DNA from 2 places in the Mesorhizobium sp. GW821-FHT07A06 genome. Region 1 is predicted to be linked to the other one. Evidence: riboswitches for the same ligand, from Rfam matches in the RefSeq annotation. Region 1 holds a riboswitch; the other holds the start of a gene.
What was found. A riboswitch is a leader RNA that binds a small molecule or an ion and turns the genes downstream of it on or off. The one in region 1 is predicted to bind S-adenosylmethionine.

Region 1 (8,128 bases):
CCGCCTCCGCCGCGTCCAGCGCGCCGGCATATTGCTCATGTTTGCGGTCGACGATGTAGGCCACGGCTTCGACCGTACCGCCGCCGTCGAGCCGGACCTTGAGGGTGCGCTCGAGATAGACCGATGTGACGAGTTCACGCTCGCGCAGATAGGCGATGACCTCGTCGCGCAATTCCCCGGGCACACGGAAAGCCAGGCCGACGCAGGAGCCGCCACGGTCGAGGCCGAGCACCAATCCGGGCCGCTGGCGCGTGCCGCGATGCACGAAGGAATAGACGCAGAGCGAGCGGCGGTAGCCGTGCAGCTGGGCGCGTCGTGTCTCGATATGCGCGAAACCCGGCCGCCAGATCAGCGAACCGTAGCCAAACACCCAAAAATCGCCCATATCGCCGCGCCTGATTGCAAAAAGAATGGCACCACCGCACCGGAAACCGGTGTTTTTTCCAACCGTCCCCGGCTACCTATTCGTCTCTGTCTGCCAAGTGTTGTCGGAATCGAAGGTCCGTCCGCCAATACCCATGCGTTAATGAGAGCCAAAGCATGACGTCAAGTGACGAACGCCAACCAAAGTCCCGTCGCGGCCTGTTCTGGCTTGTGACGTTCGTCGTTGTGCTGTTTGCCATCTATAGCGGCGGCTGGTTCTATCTGGCCGGCAGGGTGCGGGCTGAAGCCGACAAGGCGGTTGCCACGCTCAACAAGAGCGGCATCGAAGCCGGCTGCGCCAATCTCCAGGTCAGCGGCTATCCCCTGAGCTTTGCCGTCTCTTGCGACAATTTGGCGTATGAGGACGATGCCAAGAACATCGCGGCCTCGGCCGGCTCCTTCAATGCCGTCGCCCAGATCATCCAGCCTTTGTCGCCGGTCGCCGATCTGCGCGGCCCGCTCAGGACCTCCGTCCCCGGCATGGTGCCGCTGTGGATCGACTGGGACAATCTGCAGGCCAACGTGAAACTGTCATGGCCGCTGCCGCGGCGCATCGCGCTGCAGGCGGAGGGGCTGTCCGGCCAGACCGATCCGGCCGACGACACCGATCCGGTGGAATTGTTCAGCGCCGGCAGGGCGGCCGGCCAGTTGCAGCCGAACGGCGTGGATCTCGACTATGTCGGCAGCTTCACCGATCTGGAGATCGACCCGGATGCGATCGGCGGGCGCGTGCTGCCGGCGCTCGATGCCAGCGGCGATGCCACGCTGAAGAACGGCGTCGCATTGATCGGAACGCAGGTGAAGAGCCTGCGCGGCCAGAGGGTCGATATTCGCAACCTCGATTTGTCGTCGGGCACGGCGAAGGTTACCGTTTCCGGGCCGTTGTCGGTCGATGCCGAAGGCCTTGTCGACGCCGACCTGATGATCAGGATCAAGGATCCGAAGGCTGTCGCCTCCATCCTTGCCGGCGCCATGCCCGAGCAGAAGAACGCGATCGAACAGGGTTTTGCCGCTCTGGCGCTGCTCGGCAGCGAACCATCGATGCCGCTGAAGGTGGTCAAGGGCAAGGCCTCGCTCGGCTTCATCCCGCTCGGCAAGATCAAGCCGGTTCAATAGCGCTGCCATGGCAAGACCAGCGAGGCTCCTGAGTGTCGGCGCGCTGACGCTGGACACCATTCTGCGTGTCGAGACGCTGCCCGCGCATCAGGGAAAATTCATCGCCTCCGACGGCGTCCAGATCGCCTCTGGCATGGCCACCAGCGCGGCCTGCGCCGCGCATCGCCTGGGCGCCGACGTGTCGCTGTGGGCGAGTGCCGGCGATGATCCGGTCGGCGATCAACTGATTGCCGGGATCGAGGCCGAAGGCGTCGACTGCAGCTATGTGCGCCGCGTCAGCGGCGCCCGCTCGGCGCTGGCATCGATCCTGGTCGACGCCCATGGCGAACGCATCATCGTGCCTTTCTATGACAGTTTGGCCCAGACCGATCCCGATTCTTTGCCTTTCGCCGACATCGCGGCATTCGATGCCGTGCTGGCCGACGTGCGCTGGCCGGGTGCGGCGGCCCTTGCCCTGAAGGCGGCACGCGCCGCCGGCCGGCCTGCGATTCTCGACGCCGATACCGCGCCGCTGGCGGTGCTGGAGCAGCTGTTGCCGCTGGCTTCGCACATCGTCGCCTCGGAGCCGGCGGTTCGCATCATATGCGGCCAGGCGATGGATCTGGGGATCGCTTGCACTGACCTCGCCTCCCGCACCGACGCCCTCGTCGCGGTCACCGGCGGCGCGGCGGGCACCTGGTGGTTCGATCGCGCGGCGGGATCATCCCGCCATGTCGCGGCGCCAAGGATCAGGGCGGTCGACACGCTCGCCGCCGGCGACGTCTTTCACGGCGCCTTTGCCGTCGGGCTGGCGGAAGCCATGCCGGTCGAGCAGGCCATGCGCTTTGCCAGCGCCGCCGCCGCGCTCAAGTGCCTGCGCTTCGGCGGCAGGCTCGGCGCGCCGGATCGGGCCGAGACACTGGCCATGGTCGCGGCGACATGGCCTGAAACAGCCTAATTCTTCGACGGGTGCTCGATCGCCTGACGGCCGAAATCGGGCACATCAATGTCCTGGCCCGCCTCGATGATCGAGCGGCGCACCGCGCGGGTGCGGGTGAACAGGTCGAACAGCTTCTCGCCGTCGCCCCAGCGGATCGCCCGCTGCAGGAACGCCAGGTCTTCCGAGAACCGCGCCAGCATTTCGAGGATGGCATCCTTGTTGTGCAGACACACGTCCCGCCACATGGTCGGGTCGGAGGCGGCCAGGCGCGTGAAGTCGCGAAAGCCGGAGGCGGAATATTTGATCACTTCCGTCTTGGTCACCGATTCCAGATCGTCGGCGGTGCCGACGATGTTGTAGGCGATAATGTGCGGCAAATGCGAAACGATGGCGAGCGTCATGTCGTGATGCTGTGGGTCCATCGTGTCGATGTTGGCGCCGCAGCGGCGCCAGAATTCCGACAGCTTCTCCAGCGCGTCCGGATCGGTGCCCGGCAGCGGCGTGAAGATGCACCAGCGATTGTCGAACAGGTCGGCGAAACCGGCATCCGGTCCGGATTTCTCGGTACCCGCCAGCGGATGGCCCGGAATGAAATGGACGCCATCGGGCACATGCGGCTGCATCTGCGCGATGACGGAGGCCTTGGTCGAGCCGACATCGGTGAGGATCGCGCCCTTCTTCAGCGCCGGCGCGATCTCCTGCGCCACCGCGCCGGACGAGCCGACCGGCACCGAGACGATGATCAGATCGGCGTCGCGGACCGCTTCCCTCGCATCGGTCGTATAGGAATCACCCAGCCCAAGCTCCCGCGCCCGCGCCAGCGTCGCCGCGCTGCGGGTCGAGATGGCAACGTGGCCGGCAAGGCCCTCGCGGCGGATGACGCGGGCCAGCGACGAGCCGATCAGGCCGATGCCGACCAGCGCGATCTTTTCAAACATCGGTGATGTCATGGCGTTAGAGCTTTCGGGCGTTCTAGCTTTTCAGGAATGTCGTGAGCGCGGCAACGACGCCGCGATTGGCCTCTTCGGTGCCAACGGTCATGCGCAGCGCGTTGGGGAAGCCGTAGCCGGAAACGCGCCGCAGTATGTAACCGCGCGCGGTCAGGTAATCGTCCGCCGCCGCCGCCGAATGCTTCTGGTCGTCGGGAAAATGAATGAGGAGGAAATTGCCGACGCTGGGCGTTACCCGCAACCCAAGCCCGGTCATCTCTGCGCTCAGCCAGGTGAGCCAGGTCTCGTTATGCGCCACGCTGCGCTCGACATGGGCGCGGTCGCGGATCGCGGCGATGCCGGCCTCGATCGCAGTCGCATTGACATTGAAGGGACCGCGCACGCGGTTGATGGCGTCGACGATGTGCATCGGCCCGTACATCCAGCCGATCCGCGCTCCGCCAAGGCCGATCTTGGAGAAGGTGCGCGTCATCACCACGTTCTCGGCGCTGCCGACCAGTTCGATGCCGGCTTCGTAGTCGTTGCGGCGGACATATTCGGCATAGGCCGCGTCGAGCACCAGCAGCACATGTTTGGGCAGGCCGGCATGCAGGCGGCGCACCTCCTGGAACGGCACATAGGTGCCGGTCGGATTGTTGGGATTGGCGAGGAACACGATCTTGGTTCTCGGCGTGACGGCGGCCAGCATTGCATCGATGTCGGCGCGCTCGTCGGTCTCCTTGACCGCGATCGGCGCGGCACCGGCCGACTGGATGTAGATCTTGTAGACCATGAAGGCGTGTTCGGTGAATATGGCCTCATCGCCTGGCGCCAGATAGGTCTGTGCCAACAGGCCGAGGATCTCGTCGGAGCCGTTGGAGCAGATAATGTTCTGCGCGTTGAGGCCATGCACCTCGGCGATCGCCTCGCGCAGCCGCCTGGCGGTGCCGTCGGGATAGACGTCGAGCCTGGCGGCGACGTCGCGCGCGGCCTCGATCGCCTTCGGTGACGGACCGAGCGGGTTCTCGTTCGACGACAGCTTGTAGACCTTGGCGACACCGGCCGGCGCCGTGCTCTTGCCGGGCACATAGGCGTCTATGTCCATGATGCCCGCGCGCGGGGTTGGACGTGCCTGATCCGGTGTCTGGTTCATTTTTTGCAAAATCCGTCGAAAATGCCTCCATCCGGAGGCCGCAGCGGAAATACAAGTCATGGCCGGCAATGTCGAGAGGCGGCGGTGGGGCCAGCAGCCGGCCCGGTTTCCGGCCCGGGCTCCGGCATTGACGGCGAGGCGGGCGAGTTCTAGAAGGACAGTGACAGTTCCGTGGTGATTTGGCCGGTCGGCTTGCAGCCACGTTAAACAATTCGCTAAAGGGCCGTTTGCGTGACGTAACCGGCTTTGCGAAGGCAATGCCGGTTTTTTATTGTCCGCGGCCGGCCGGACAAAACGCATCGGCGGCGATTTTTCGTCGGCCATGATGCAGCAAGTGAGTACGTGAATGGCCGCTCCGCGTGCAGGAAAGACCAACAACGAGGCCGACCAACCGTCGAGCCCGGTGTTGCGCTTCGGGCCCGACCAGCCGCTCAAGCTCGACGCCGGCACGCTTTTGTCGCCGTTCCAGATCGCCTACCAGACCTATGGCACGCTGAACGATGCCCGCTCCAATGCCATTCTCGTCTGCCATGCGCTGACCGGCGACCAGCATGTCGCCAACACCAACCCGGTGACCGGCAAGCCGGGCTGGTGGGAAGTGCTGATCGGCCCCGCCAGGATCATCGACACCAACCGTTTCTTCGTCATCTGCTCCAACGTGATCGGTGGCTGCCTGGGCTCCACCGGTCCGGCCTCGACCAACCCCGTCACCGGCAAGCCCTATGGGCTCGACCTGCCTGTCATCACCATTCGCGACATGGTGCGTGCGCAGCAGATGCTGATCGATCATTTCGGCATCGAAAAGCTGTTTTGCGTGCTTGGCGGCTCGATGGGCGGCATGCAGGTGCTGGAATGGGCGTCGAGCTACCCCGAGCGTGTCTTTTCGGCGCTGCCGATCGCCACGGGTGCCCGCCATTCCTCGCAGAACATCGCCTTCCATGAAGTCGGCCGGCAGGCCGTCATGGCCGATCCGGACTGGCACGGCGGCAAATATTTCGAGCACGGCAAGCGCCCGGAAAAGGGCCTGGCGGTGGCGCGCATGGCGGCCCACATCACCTATCTGTCGGAAGCAGCTTTGCACCGTAAATTCGGCCGCAATCTGCAGGATCGCGACCACCTGACTTTCGGCTTCGACGCCGACTTCCAGATAGAAAGCTATCTGCGCCACCAAGGCATGACCTTCGTCGACCGCTTCGACGCAAACTCCTATCTCTACATGACGCGGTCGATGGATTATTTCGACCTCGCCGCCGATCATGGCGGCAGGCTGGCGGATGCCTTTGCCGGCACCAAGACCCGCTTCTGCCTGGTGTCGTTCACATCGGACTGGCTGTTTCCGACCGAGGAGAGCCGCTCCATCGTGCACGCGCTCAACGCCGCCGGCGCCTCGGTATCCTTCGTCGAGATCGAGACCGATCGCGGCCATGACGCCTTCCTGCTCGACGAGCCGGAACTGTTCGCCGCCATCAACGGCTTCATCGGCTCGGCGGCCCGCGCCAGAGGGCTGAGCGCATGACCCCGGAACGTCGCGGACTTTCAGGATCGGGATCATGCGCCACACAGGAGGCGATATCATGAGCGTCAACGGCAGCCAGCGCGTCGACCTCGAGGTCGTCGCCAACCTTATCCCGCCACAGTCGCGCGTGCTCGACGTGGGATCGGGCGACGGCTCCTTGCTTGAATTGCTGCAGGAAACCAAACAGGTCGACGGTCGCGGGCTTGAACTGTCGCAGCGCGGCGTCAACGAATGTGTGGCGCGCGGCCTCTCTGTCATCCAGGGCGATGCCGACAAGGATCTCGAATTCTATCCCGACAAGGGTTTTGACTTCGTCGTCCTGTCGCAGACCTTGCAGGCGACCCGCAACCCGAAACTGGTGCTCGACGAATTGCTCAGGATCGGCAACAGGGCGATCGTCTCTTTCCCCAATTTCGGCCATTGGCGGGTGCGCCTGTCGCTGTTCGTCAAGGGCCGCATGCCGGTGACCCAGGACCTGCCCTACTCCTGGTACGACACGCCCAACATCCATTTCTGCACCATCCGTGACTTCGTCAACCTGTGCGAGGAACTTGGCGCGACGGTGGAAAAGGCGACCGCGCTCGACGCCGCCGGCCAGAGGATCGGCCTGTCGATGCCCTGGTGGTTCTGGAATTTCTTCGGCCAGCAGGCGGTGTTCTTGCTGAAGCGGTAAGGCACGGAACGTCTAGCCCAGGACATCCGTGGCCTTGTGCGGATGGTCGACACCGTCGGCGAACACCACATCGGATTGGGAATTGTCCGTGCGCAGGGCCAGTATTGCCTGATAAGCGGGCGAATCATACCACCGGCGCATCTGCCGCCGGTCGGGAAACTCGATGATGATGAGGTTGCCCGGCCAATCGTTCTCGATCACCTCCAGATTGCCGCCATGGACCAGGAAGCGGCCGCTGAAAGGTTCCAGCGTGGCATCGATCCTGTACAGATATTCGACGATCTGCGGACCCATACTGACCTGGCGCATATGGGCAACGGCGTAAGCGGCCATGACGTAACTCCCTTGTCGAGCGAGGCCGATTTGCCGACCTCGTGGCTGCAGATTGCCAAAGGGAGTGACGAGACTCGATTACGCCTGAGGTAATAGGCCGACATCGATCCACCGCGCACGAATCACCCTTGAGCGCGAGCGAAACCGCATCCCTATTGGGGCGTGGAGGCCCAAAATCGGCGTTTCACGGCGCCCGGCCGGCTCCGCCAAGCCTACCGGTCGAGTTCCGGGAAATAGGGATCCGACAGGAATCGCCTGTCCCGTTCGCCCTTCAGGCAGTCGATCGGCGCGTCCGCTTCGACGGGAATGATCTCGGCCTTGTCTTGAATGCCGCTCACTTCGAGGATCAGCTTGCGCCGGATGGCGGTGGAAAATTCGGCGGCCGCGTGGATCGGCAGCACGAAGGAGCCAGGCCCGCCGGTCACGCACTGCGCATAATACTGGTCGAGATGGCTGAAGGTCGGCGACGGGTTGATCAGGATCGGCAGGCCGTTGATGACGATGCCTTTGGCGATGGCCGCGTCGCGCGTGGCGGTGACCGGCGGCCCGATATTGTTGGGACCATCGCCCGATATATCGATGACGCTGCGTTCGCCGGCGAAGTTCGTCCTGTCGAAAAGCCCGGCACCGAAGGCAAGCGCGGTGGAAATCGAGGTGCCGCGAAAACTCCGGAACGGGCGCGCCGCCACCTTGTCGGCAAAGCTGTTGGCGCTTTGCGCGCTATCGATGATCTGCCAGCCGATGATCGCGTCATCGCGCACGGTGCCCGCCCATTCGAAATAGGCGAGCGCGATGCGGCCCGTATTGCCGGACCGGACGGCCTGGATGAAGTCGGGATGCCGCAGCGCCTCGACATAGCCGGCGCGTTGCAACGCGAACTCCTTCTCATCCATCGACAACGAGATGTCGACCGCCAGGACCAGTTCGACATCGACCGCCAGCGCCGGTGGCGAGGCAATGGGCGCAGCCTGCGCGCAGGTGAGACAGGCAATCAGAAGAGCATCAAACATGGCGGCGCCAGGGTTGTTTCCCCTGAAAATCTTCCGCCGCGATCACGGCAAAATAA
Region 2 (8,128 bases), on a different contig from region 1:
CATGGGCGTGCTGATCTCGCTGTTCGTCTTCGTCACCAAGCGTATGACCATCGGCCGTCGCATCTACGCAATGGGTGGCAACGCCAAGGCGGCGCAGCTGTCGGGCATCAACACCGAGCGGCTGACGCTTTACGTGTTCATCAACATGGGCGTGCTGTCGGCGCTCGGCGGCCTGATCATCGCTGCCCGCCTCGGCCAGGCCGTGCCGGCGGCGGGTCTGGGCTCGGAGCTCGACGTCATCGCCGCCGTCTTCATCGGTGGCGCCTCGGCGATGGGCGGCGTCGGCCAGGTCATCGGCGCCGTGGTCGGCGGCTTCATCATGGGCGTGATGAACAACGGCATGTCGATCATGGGCGTCAACGTCGACTGGCAGCAAGTGGTCAAAGGCCTGGTTCTGCTCGGCGCCGTGATCTTCGACGTCTACAACAAGAACAAGGCCTGACAGGTTTAGGCGAGGCAAGCAGGAGGCATACGATCGCGGCGCGGCCGGCAAGTTGTCGGCATCAGGAGATCCCCCGGGGGATCAAGCCCGCGAGCGCAATCCGGACGAAGAGTTCAACCCGTGGCGCGGCTAGGTCCGAGCCGCGCAGGTCAAGGTTTGCCAGGAGGCAGCCGGGCCAAGACACATGAGAGAGGACTGACCATGCTGATCTCGCAGATTCTCGACGACGCCGACACCATTCGTGTCGTTGCCCGCAGCGGCGGCAAGACCCGGATCATCAACGGCGCCCGCAGCGTCTATTCGCTGGCCATGGAAGCTGCCCGCACCGGCGTCGGCCTTGCCACGCTGATCGAGCGCAAGGGGCTTGGCGAGACGATCGATCTCGACTTGGCCTACAAGAAGGGGCGGCTGTTGTCGCCGATCAACCATCCCGATCCGGCTCACCTGCATCTCACCGGTACGGGCTTGACGCATCTCGGCTCGGCGGCGACGCGCGATTCCATGCACAAGAAGCTCAGCACCGATGGCGAGGAGCAGCTCACCGATTCCATGAAGATGTTCCGAATGGGCCTGGAGGGCGGCAAGCCCGCCAAAGGCCAGGTCGGCGTGCAGCCGGAATGGTTCTACAAGGGCAACGGCACCATGGCCGTGGCGCCAGGTGCGGCGCTCCTGTCACCGGCCTTCGCCAAGGACGCCGGGGAAGAGCCAGAGGTGGCCGGCATCTATGTCATCGGCGACGACGGCGCGCCCTTCCGTGTCGGCTTCACGCTGTCGAACGAATTTTCCGACCACGTGACCGAGCGCGTGAACTATCTCTTCCTCGCCCATTCCAAGCTGCGCAATGCCTCGTTCGGGCCGGAGATCCTGATCGGCGACCTGCCTTCCGATATCAGGGGCACGTCGCGCATCGTGCGCGACGGCGAGACACTGTGGGAAAAGCCGTTCCTGTCAGGCGAAGCGAACATGTCGCACACCATCGCCAATCTCGAACACCATCATTTCAAATATTCGGCGTTCCGCCAGCCGGGCGACGTGCATGTGCACATGTTCGGCACAGCGACGCTGTCCTTCGCCGATGGCGTCAAGACCGAGGCCGGCGATGTATTCGAGATCGAGGCTGGGGATTTCGGCCTGCCGCTGCGCAATCCGCTGGAGATCGAAAAGCCTGTGAAGGTCGCGGTGAAGGCTCTGTAAGGCGCTCGTTACTGGAGTGCGTCGAGAAGGGCAATGCTTGGCCCCAAAGCCTTTTCCGCCGGGGCGACGCCGGTCGTGTCAACGCCGTCGACCTGCGTCAACCGAGAAATGATATGGTCGCTCAGCGCCCTGACGGCTGGGCGCATGAACCGGATGGATGGGTAAGCGATGAACAATTCGCTTGGCCGTACCTCGTAGTCGGGCAAGATTCGAACGAGCCGCCCAGCCTTCAAATCCTCGGACACGAGAAGAAGCTGAACCGGTCCAGCGGCATGGCCGCTCAGGACCGTATTTGCGATCACGCTCGCATCGTTCGTACGCAGGATCGAATGAACCGCCACTTCCGTCTGCTCAAAACCTTTGATGAGCGCGAGCATGTTGCGGGAGGACAGTACGGCCGGAGTAACGACAAGATCAGCCACGGCCAGTTGATCGAGCGTGTCTATAGGTCCGACCCTTCGCAGGAAAGACGGACTGGCAACCAAAATTCGACGAACCTGACCGATGCGCCGAACAATAACTTCTTGCGCCTCCGGGCGCCCATAGCGGATTGCAAGGTCGAAATTTTCATAGACCAGATCGACCATCCTGTTTTCGAGAACAAGCTCCACCGTCACCTTCGGATGCCTGCGTTGAAACTCCATCACGATTGGATGCAGATTTTTCGCCCCGATGCATGAGGGAGTATGAACACGAATACCGCCCTCGATCACACCGGCGTCCGATCGCACACCTTCCAAAGCGGCGTCGATCTGGGCCAAGGGAGTCCGGCTCGCATCATATAGTGCCCTGCCTTCCGGCGTGGGTCTGACGTGGCGCGCCGAACGCTCCAGGAGCCGGGCCTGGAGATGTTTCTCCAGGTTCGAGACAAGCTTTGATACCGCAGGCTGGGAAATGGCCAAGTCTCGCGCGGCGCCTGTTATCGACCCTCTCTCGACGGTCCGCAAGAAGGCCCTCAAGGCTGCAGCGACGTCCATAGTATTCCAATCAGTTATTGAAGCTATAAATCAATTCTCATTGCTTATGCCAAGGAGGCTGGTCATATCAAGACGAAATTTGCCAAGGAGATTATGACCTTGAATCGTAGAGGGTTTCTGATCGCCACGCCGTTGGTGCTTGCCGGCTGCGCCACCAACGCCACCGTGCCTTTGCTTCCGGCCACCGCCCCGCCGACGGCGGATCCACATTATCTTTCGATGTACGCCGCCGTACCTGGCGAGCCGTTCCCGGTCGACGCGATCGACCTGTCGCGGATCGTCGACCCAAAGTATCTACGCCGCGAAGTGGCCTATGCAGGAAGCGAGCGTCCCGGGACGGTAGTTGTCGATCCCAATGAAAAATTCGCGTATCTGGTTCTGGAACAGGGCCGGGCCATACGCTATGGCGTTGGTGTGGGAAAGGTGGAATCTTTCAATTTTCAAGGCGAGGCGGTGATCGCCTGGAAGCAGAAATGGCCACGCTGGACCCCGACGCAGGACATGATAGGCCGCGATCCCGAGCGCTACGGCCCCTTGCGCAACGGTCTTGCGGGAGGACCGCGAAATCCTCTCGGCCCTCGCGCACTCTACCTTCATCGCAACGGGCGCGACACGCTTTACCGGCTCCATGGCACAATCGAGCCATGGACGATCGGCACAAAGGTTTCCTCGGGGTGCATCCGTCTGCTCAATCAGGATATTATAGACCTGTACGACCGGGTTCCCGAAGGCAGCAAAGCTGTTGTCCTGCCGATCAAGTCTCAAGCGGTAGCTTAGACCAACCATCATCTATCGATCGGCCTCATGGCACCGCGCGGCCTTCTGGACGCGCAAGGTAGGCCCGAGACTTGATCCCAGCGAAGTCAGGCAGACCGGGCTGTAAAGATCACCGCGCGGCGCGGAAGTGCTTGGACAGCTTCAGGCCTTGCGCCTGGTAGTTGGAGCCCAGATCGGTGCCGTAGAGCGCCTGCGGTCGCTTCAGCATGTGCTCGTAGACCAGCCGGCCGACGATCTGGCCGTGGTCGAGGATGAAAGGTACCTCGTGGCTGCGCACTTCGAGCACGGCACGGCTGCCGGTACCGCCGGCCGCCGAATGGCCGAAGCCTGGGTCGAAGAAGCCGGCATAATGCACGCGGAATTCGCCGACCAGCGGGTCGAATGGCGTCATCTCGGCTGCGTAGAGCGGCGGCACATGTACCGCCTCCTGGCTGACGAGGATGTAGAATTCGTCAGGATCGAGCACCAGCTCGCCGGCGCCGCTCTTGTGGATCGGCTCCCAGAAATCGACGACATCCTGCGCCGCGCGCTTGTCGACATCGACAAGGCCGGTGTGATGCTTGCCGCGATAACCGACCAGCCCGTCACTGTCGCCCTTGAGATCGATCGACAGCGCGATGCCGCCGCCCGAAATATTCGGCGGCTCGGTGGCGACCAGCATTTGCGCGCGGTGCAGTTCATGCAGTTCGGCTTCCGCGAGCAGCGCGTTGCCGGTGCGAAAGCGGATCTGCGACAGGCGCGAACCGGTGCGCACGACGATCGGGAAAGTGCGTGGGCTGACTTCCAGATAGAGCGGACCGCTGTAGCCGGCCGCGATCTTGTCGAACTCGTGGCCACGGTCCGTCATGACGCGGGTGAAGATGTCGAGCCGCCCCGTCGAACTTTTCGGATTGGCCGAGGCGGAAATTTCCGCCGGCAATGCCAGGCTTTCAAGCAAGGGCACGATGTAGACGCAGCCGGTTTCCAGCACCGCGCCGTCGGCAAGATTGATCTCGTGCAGCTTCAGCCGGTCGAGCTTCTCCGAAACCTTGTGATTGGGGCCGGGCAGGAAGGAGGCCCGCACTCGCCAGGCCTTGTCGCCGAGTCTCAGATCGAGACTGGCCGGCTGGATCTGGTCGGCATCGAGCGCGCGCGTCGACTTCAGCGCCCCAGACTGGAACAGCGCCGAAATGTCCTGATCGGGAAGAATGCCCGTCTCTCGCAAGGCTTCGCTCCTAGAGGGCAGGCTGTGTCGAACCCGCCTGGTACAAACCTCTTAATGAAGCCGGCAATTGACGCAAGCGTGGGACGGGTCTAAAGGGTCTTTATCCCGTGGTGATTTGGCCGGTCGGCTTGCAGCCACGTTAAACAAGTCGCTAAAGGACCGTCGGGCCGCAAGGCCGTATGGACCGGTTGCGACTTTCGCGGCCGGTTTTTTTGTGTCTGGAATAAAGCGATGAGCACCAAGAAGCGCAACTGGAAGCCTCAGACAGCCCTCGTGCATGGCGGAACCCTGCGGTCCGGCTTCGGCGAAACCTCCGAGGCGATGTATCTGACGCAGGGCTATGTCTACAAGACGGCGCAGGCGGCAGAAGCCCGTTTCAAGGGCGAGGAACCAGGTTTCATCTATTCCCGCTACGCCAATCCGACCGTCGACATGTTCGAAAAGCGCATGTGCGCGCTCGAAGGCGCGGAGGATGCGCGCGCCACGGCATCGGGCATGGCCGCGGTCACAGCGGCCCTTCTGTGCAGCGTCAAGGCCGGCGACCATATCGTGGCGGCGCGCGCGCTGTTCGGCTCCTGCCGCTGGGTGGTCGAGACGCTGGCGCCGCGATACGGCATCGAGGCCACGCTGGTCGACGGCACCGACATCGCCAATTGGGAAAAGGCGGTCAGGCCCAACACCAAGCTCTTCTTCCTGGAAAGCCCGACCAACCCGACACTGGAAGTGGTCGACATATCAGCCGTCGCCGCACTGGCCAATTCAATCGGCGCGCGGCTTGTCGTCGACAATGTCTTCGCCACGCCCTTGCAGCAAAAGCCGTTGCAGCTTGGCGCGCATATCGTCGTCTATTCGGCGACCAAGCACATTGACGGCCAGGGCCGCTGTCTCGGCGGCGTGATCCTGTCGGACAAGAAGTGGATCGACGAGAACCTGCACGACTATTTCCGCCATACCGGCCCCAGCCTGTCGCCCTTCAATGCCTGGACGCTGCTGAAGGGCCTGGAGACGCTGCCGCTGCGCGTGCGCCAGCAGACCGAGAGCGCTGGCAGGATCGCCGATTTTCTCGCCGAGCAGCCGCAGATCGCGCGTGTCATCTATCCCGGCCGCGCCGACCACCCGCAGGCCGATATCGTCAAGAAGCAGATGTCGGGTGGCTCGACGCTGATCTGCCTCGATGTCAAGGGCGGCAAGCAGGCAGCCTTCGCCCTGCAGAATGCACTCGACATCGTGCTGATCTCGAACAACCTTGGCGACGCCAAGAGCCTGATCACCCATCCGGCGACGACGACGCACAAGAATTTGAGCGACGAAGCCCGCGCCGAACTCGGCATCGGGCCCGGTACGTTGAGATTGTCGGCCGGCCTGGAAGACACCGACGACCTTCTGGAGGACATCGCACAGGCGTTGAAAGCCGCCCAATAGCAGGCCGTCCAGACGGCGTCGACCGCGGCGGGTTCAAGCGCGCGACGGCGTCTCTTCAAGTTCGGCGGCCTTGGTGCCGATGGTCATCGCGTTGCCGCGCCAGTCGACAGCGCCGCCGAGCCAGCCGCGCGCCCACATGGCTGGAAGCATCAAGTCCCGCACAATCATCGCCGCGACCATACGCGGCGACAGGTACCAGCCGTTGGACCAGGCCAGTGCGCATTCCGGAAGGTAGAAGGCCGCAAGCACGGCGACGGCTGTCAGCGGCAGGCTGAAGCCGGCGCTTGCCGCCGCACCCAGCGCAAGCACCAGCGGCACCCCCGCGCCGGTCAGGATTTCAGGCGCGAAGAACAGAGGAAAGGTAACGCGGCGCAGGCGCGCCCAGCGAGCCTGGCGGGACCAGATCTCGCCAAGCGTGCGGCGGCCAAGCGGCTGTTCGAAGGGCGAAGCGACGAGATTGACGCGCAGGCCGACCCCATTGACCAGCTTGGTCGCGGCGGCGTCCTCGGCGATTTCGGCTGCCAGCGCGCGGATGCCGCCATTGGCATCCAGCATCGGCTTGTTCCAAAGCATGCTCTTGCCCTGGGCAAAGCCAAGGCCGAGCGCCTCACCGGCATACTGCCAGCGCGCCTGCAGCGTGTTGAGGAAGGCGCATTCGACCTCGGCCCAGAAGCCATCCGGCCGTGAGCCTATCGGCGTCGAGCAGACAAGGCCTGTGTTTGGCCGCCACGCCGCAATCAGATGCTGGATGTAATCTCTGGGCATCAGCACGTTGGAATCGGCCAGGACGACCCAGTTGTGCCGCGCCGCCTCCCAGCCCTTGACGCAATTGTTGAGCTTGGGATTGGCGCTGACGCGATCGTCACCGATCAACAGCCGGGCCGGCACCTCGGGGAAATGGGCGATGGCCTGTCTGATCAAACCGACCACCGGATCATCGGCGTGGGCAACGCAGAAGATCAACTCATAGCGCGGCCAGTCGAGCGAGAAGGCGCGTTCCAGCGTCTCGTGCGTGAACGGCTCGACACCACGCGACGGCACGACAATCGACACCGGCGGCAACTTGCCGGCAGGCCGTGCGATCGTGGTGCGCCGTTTCAGCCGCGAAGCGGCCAGCGCGATGCTGGCAGCGTTGGAAAGGATAAGAGCAGTCGAAAGCGAGGTGGCTATGAGAGTGAGTTCCATCGAGGTCTGGGCACTCCGGAAGAGACGGCCCGCGGTGTGGCCGCTTTCAACAGTTCGACAGAGCGCCGAGTCGCTCGGTTCGCGCACACCACCATTGTCATGTGTCACTTAAATGACATTCTTTGCCGGCACCTGCCTTTCGAGGACGAGCGCGTCAAGACGCGCACGTTGACCTCCTCGCCTGGAGGGCCGAGAGTTTTATTTTGTTTGAGCATGGCCTTTGAACAAACGGGAAGCGTTTGACCGAGAAAACCGGTTCCACTTTTCGCGATCATGCTCGATATCGTTTTGGAGCCGCTTATGTACCGCGCCGTAACGCGCAATATCGAAGTGCAGGTCAGGCCGTTCTATCTCGAGGACCGTTCGGATCCTTCCGAGAACCGCTACGTCTGGGGCTACCAGATAACGATCGACAACCAGTCGGACGAATTCGTGCAGCTTCTGTCGCGCTATTGGCACATCACCGACGGCGCCGGCCGGGTCGAGGAAGTGCGCGGCCCCGGCGTTGTCGGCGACCAGCCCGAACTCAATCCCGGCGACAGCTATCAATACACGTCGGGCTGCCCGCTCTCGACACCGTCAGGGATCATGGTCGGACGCTATACGATGCGCAACCAGCGCGGCGAGACATTCGACATCGCCATCCCGGCCTTTTCGCTGGATCTGCCGGGAACGAGACGGACGGTGAATTAGCGTCCTTCTCCCCGTTGCACGGGGAGAAGGCTCGACTCACTGCGCAGCGAATTCCGCAGGGTCGAAGTCATATTGCTTCGAGCAGAATTCGCAGGCGACGTGGATGCCGCCATCCTCGGTCGAGTCCTTGATCTCCTGCGCGGAGAAGCCCTCGAGGATGCCGCGGATCTTGTCCCTGGAGCATGAGCACTGGTCGGCGACGGGGACGCCGCCGAAAACGCGCACGCCATGCTC

Region 2: it holds a riboswitch for S-adenosylmethionine, as region 1 does, so the genes downstream of both, AC07SZ_RS23675 (O-succinylhomoserine sulfhydrylase) here and metX (homoserine O-acetyltransferase MetX) in region 1, are expected to answer to the same signal.

What each region holds. Positions count from the first base shown of each region.
Region 1 covers NZ_JBWKRC010000004.1:84,067-92,194, reverse strand. The annotation lists gene AC07SZ_RS14680 (gamma-glutamylcyclotransferase) at 1-385, opposite strand, end outside; gene AC07SZ_RS14675 (DUF2125 domain-containing protein) at 541-1,539, shown strand; gene AC07SZ_RS14670 (sugar kinase) at 1,547-2,476, shown strand; gene AC07SZ_RS14665 (prephenate/arogenate dehydrogenase family protein) at 2,473-3,408, opposite strand; gene hisC (histidinol-phosphate transaminase) at 3,431-4,540, opposite strand; SAM riboswitch at 4,702-4,779, shown strand; gene metX (homoserine O-acetyltransferase MetX) at 4,887-6,056, shown strand; gene metW (methionine biosynthesis protein MetW) at 6,115-6,729, shown strand; gene AC07SZ_RS14645 (DUF1330 domain-containing protein) at 6,742-7,062, opposite strand; gene AC07SZ_RS14640 (DUF1194 domain-containing protein) at 7,275-8,072, opposite strand.
Region 2 covers NZ_JBWKRC010000008.1:31,244-39,371, forward strand. The annotation lists gene mmsB (multiple monosaccharide ABC transporter permease) at 1-442, shown strand, start outside; gene araD1 (AraD1 family protein) at 644-1,636, shown strand; gene AC07SZ_RS23660 (LysR family transcriptional regulator) at 1,645-2,613, opposite strand; gene AC07SZ_RS23665 (L,D-transpeptidase) at 2,707-3,390, shown strand; gene AC07SZ_RS23670 (2'-deoxycytidine 5'-triphosphate deaminase) at 3,500-4,594, opposite strand; SAM riboswitch at 4,692-4,769, shown strand; gene AC07SZ_RS23675 (O-succinylhomoserine sulfhydrylase) at 4,826-6,016, shown strand; gene AC07SZ_RS23680 (ceramide glucosyltransferase) at 6,050-7,201, opposite strand; gene apaG (Co2+/Mg2+ efflux facilitator ApaG/CorD) at 7,502-7,894, shown strand; gene AC07SZ_RS23690 (Hsp33 family molecular chaperone) at 7,931-8,128, opposite strand, start outside.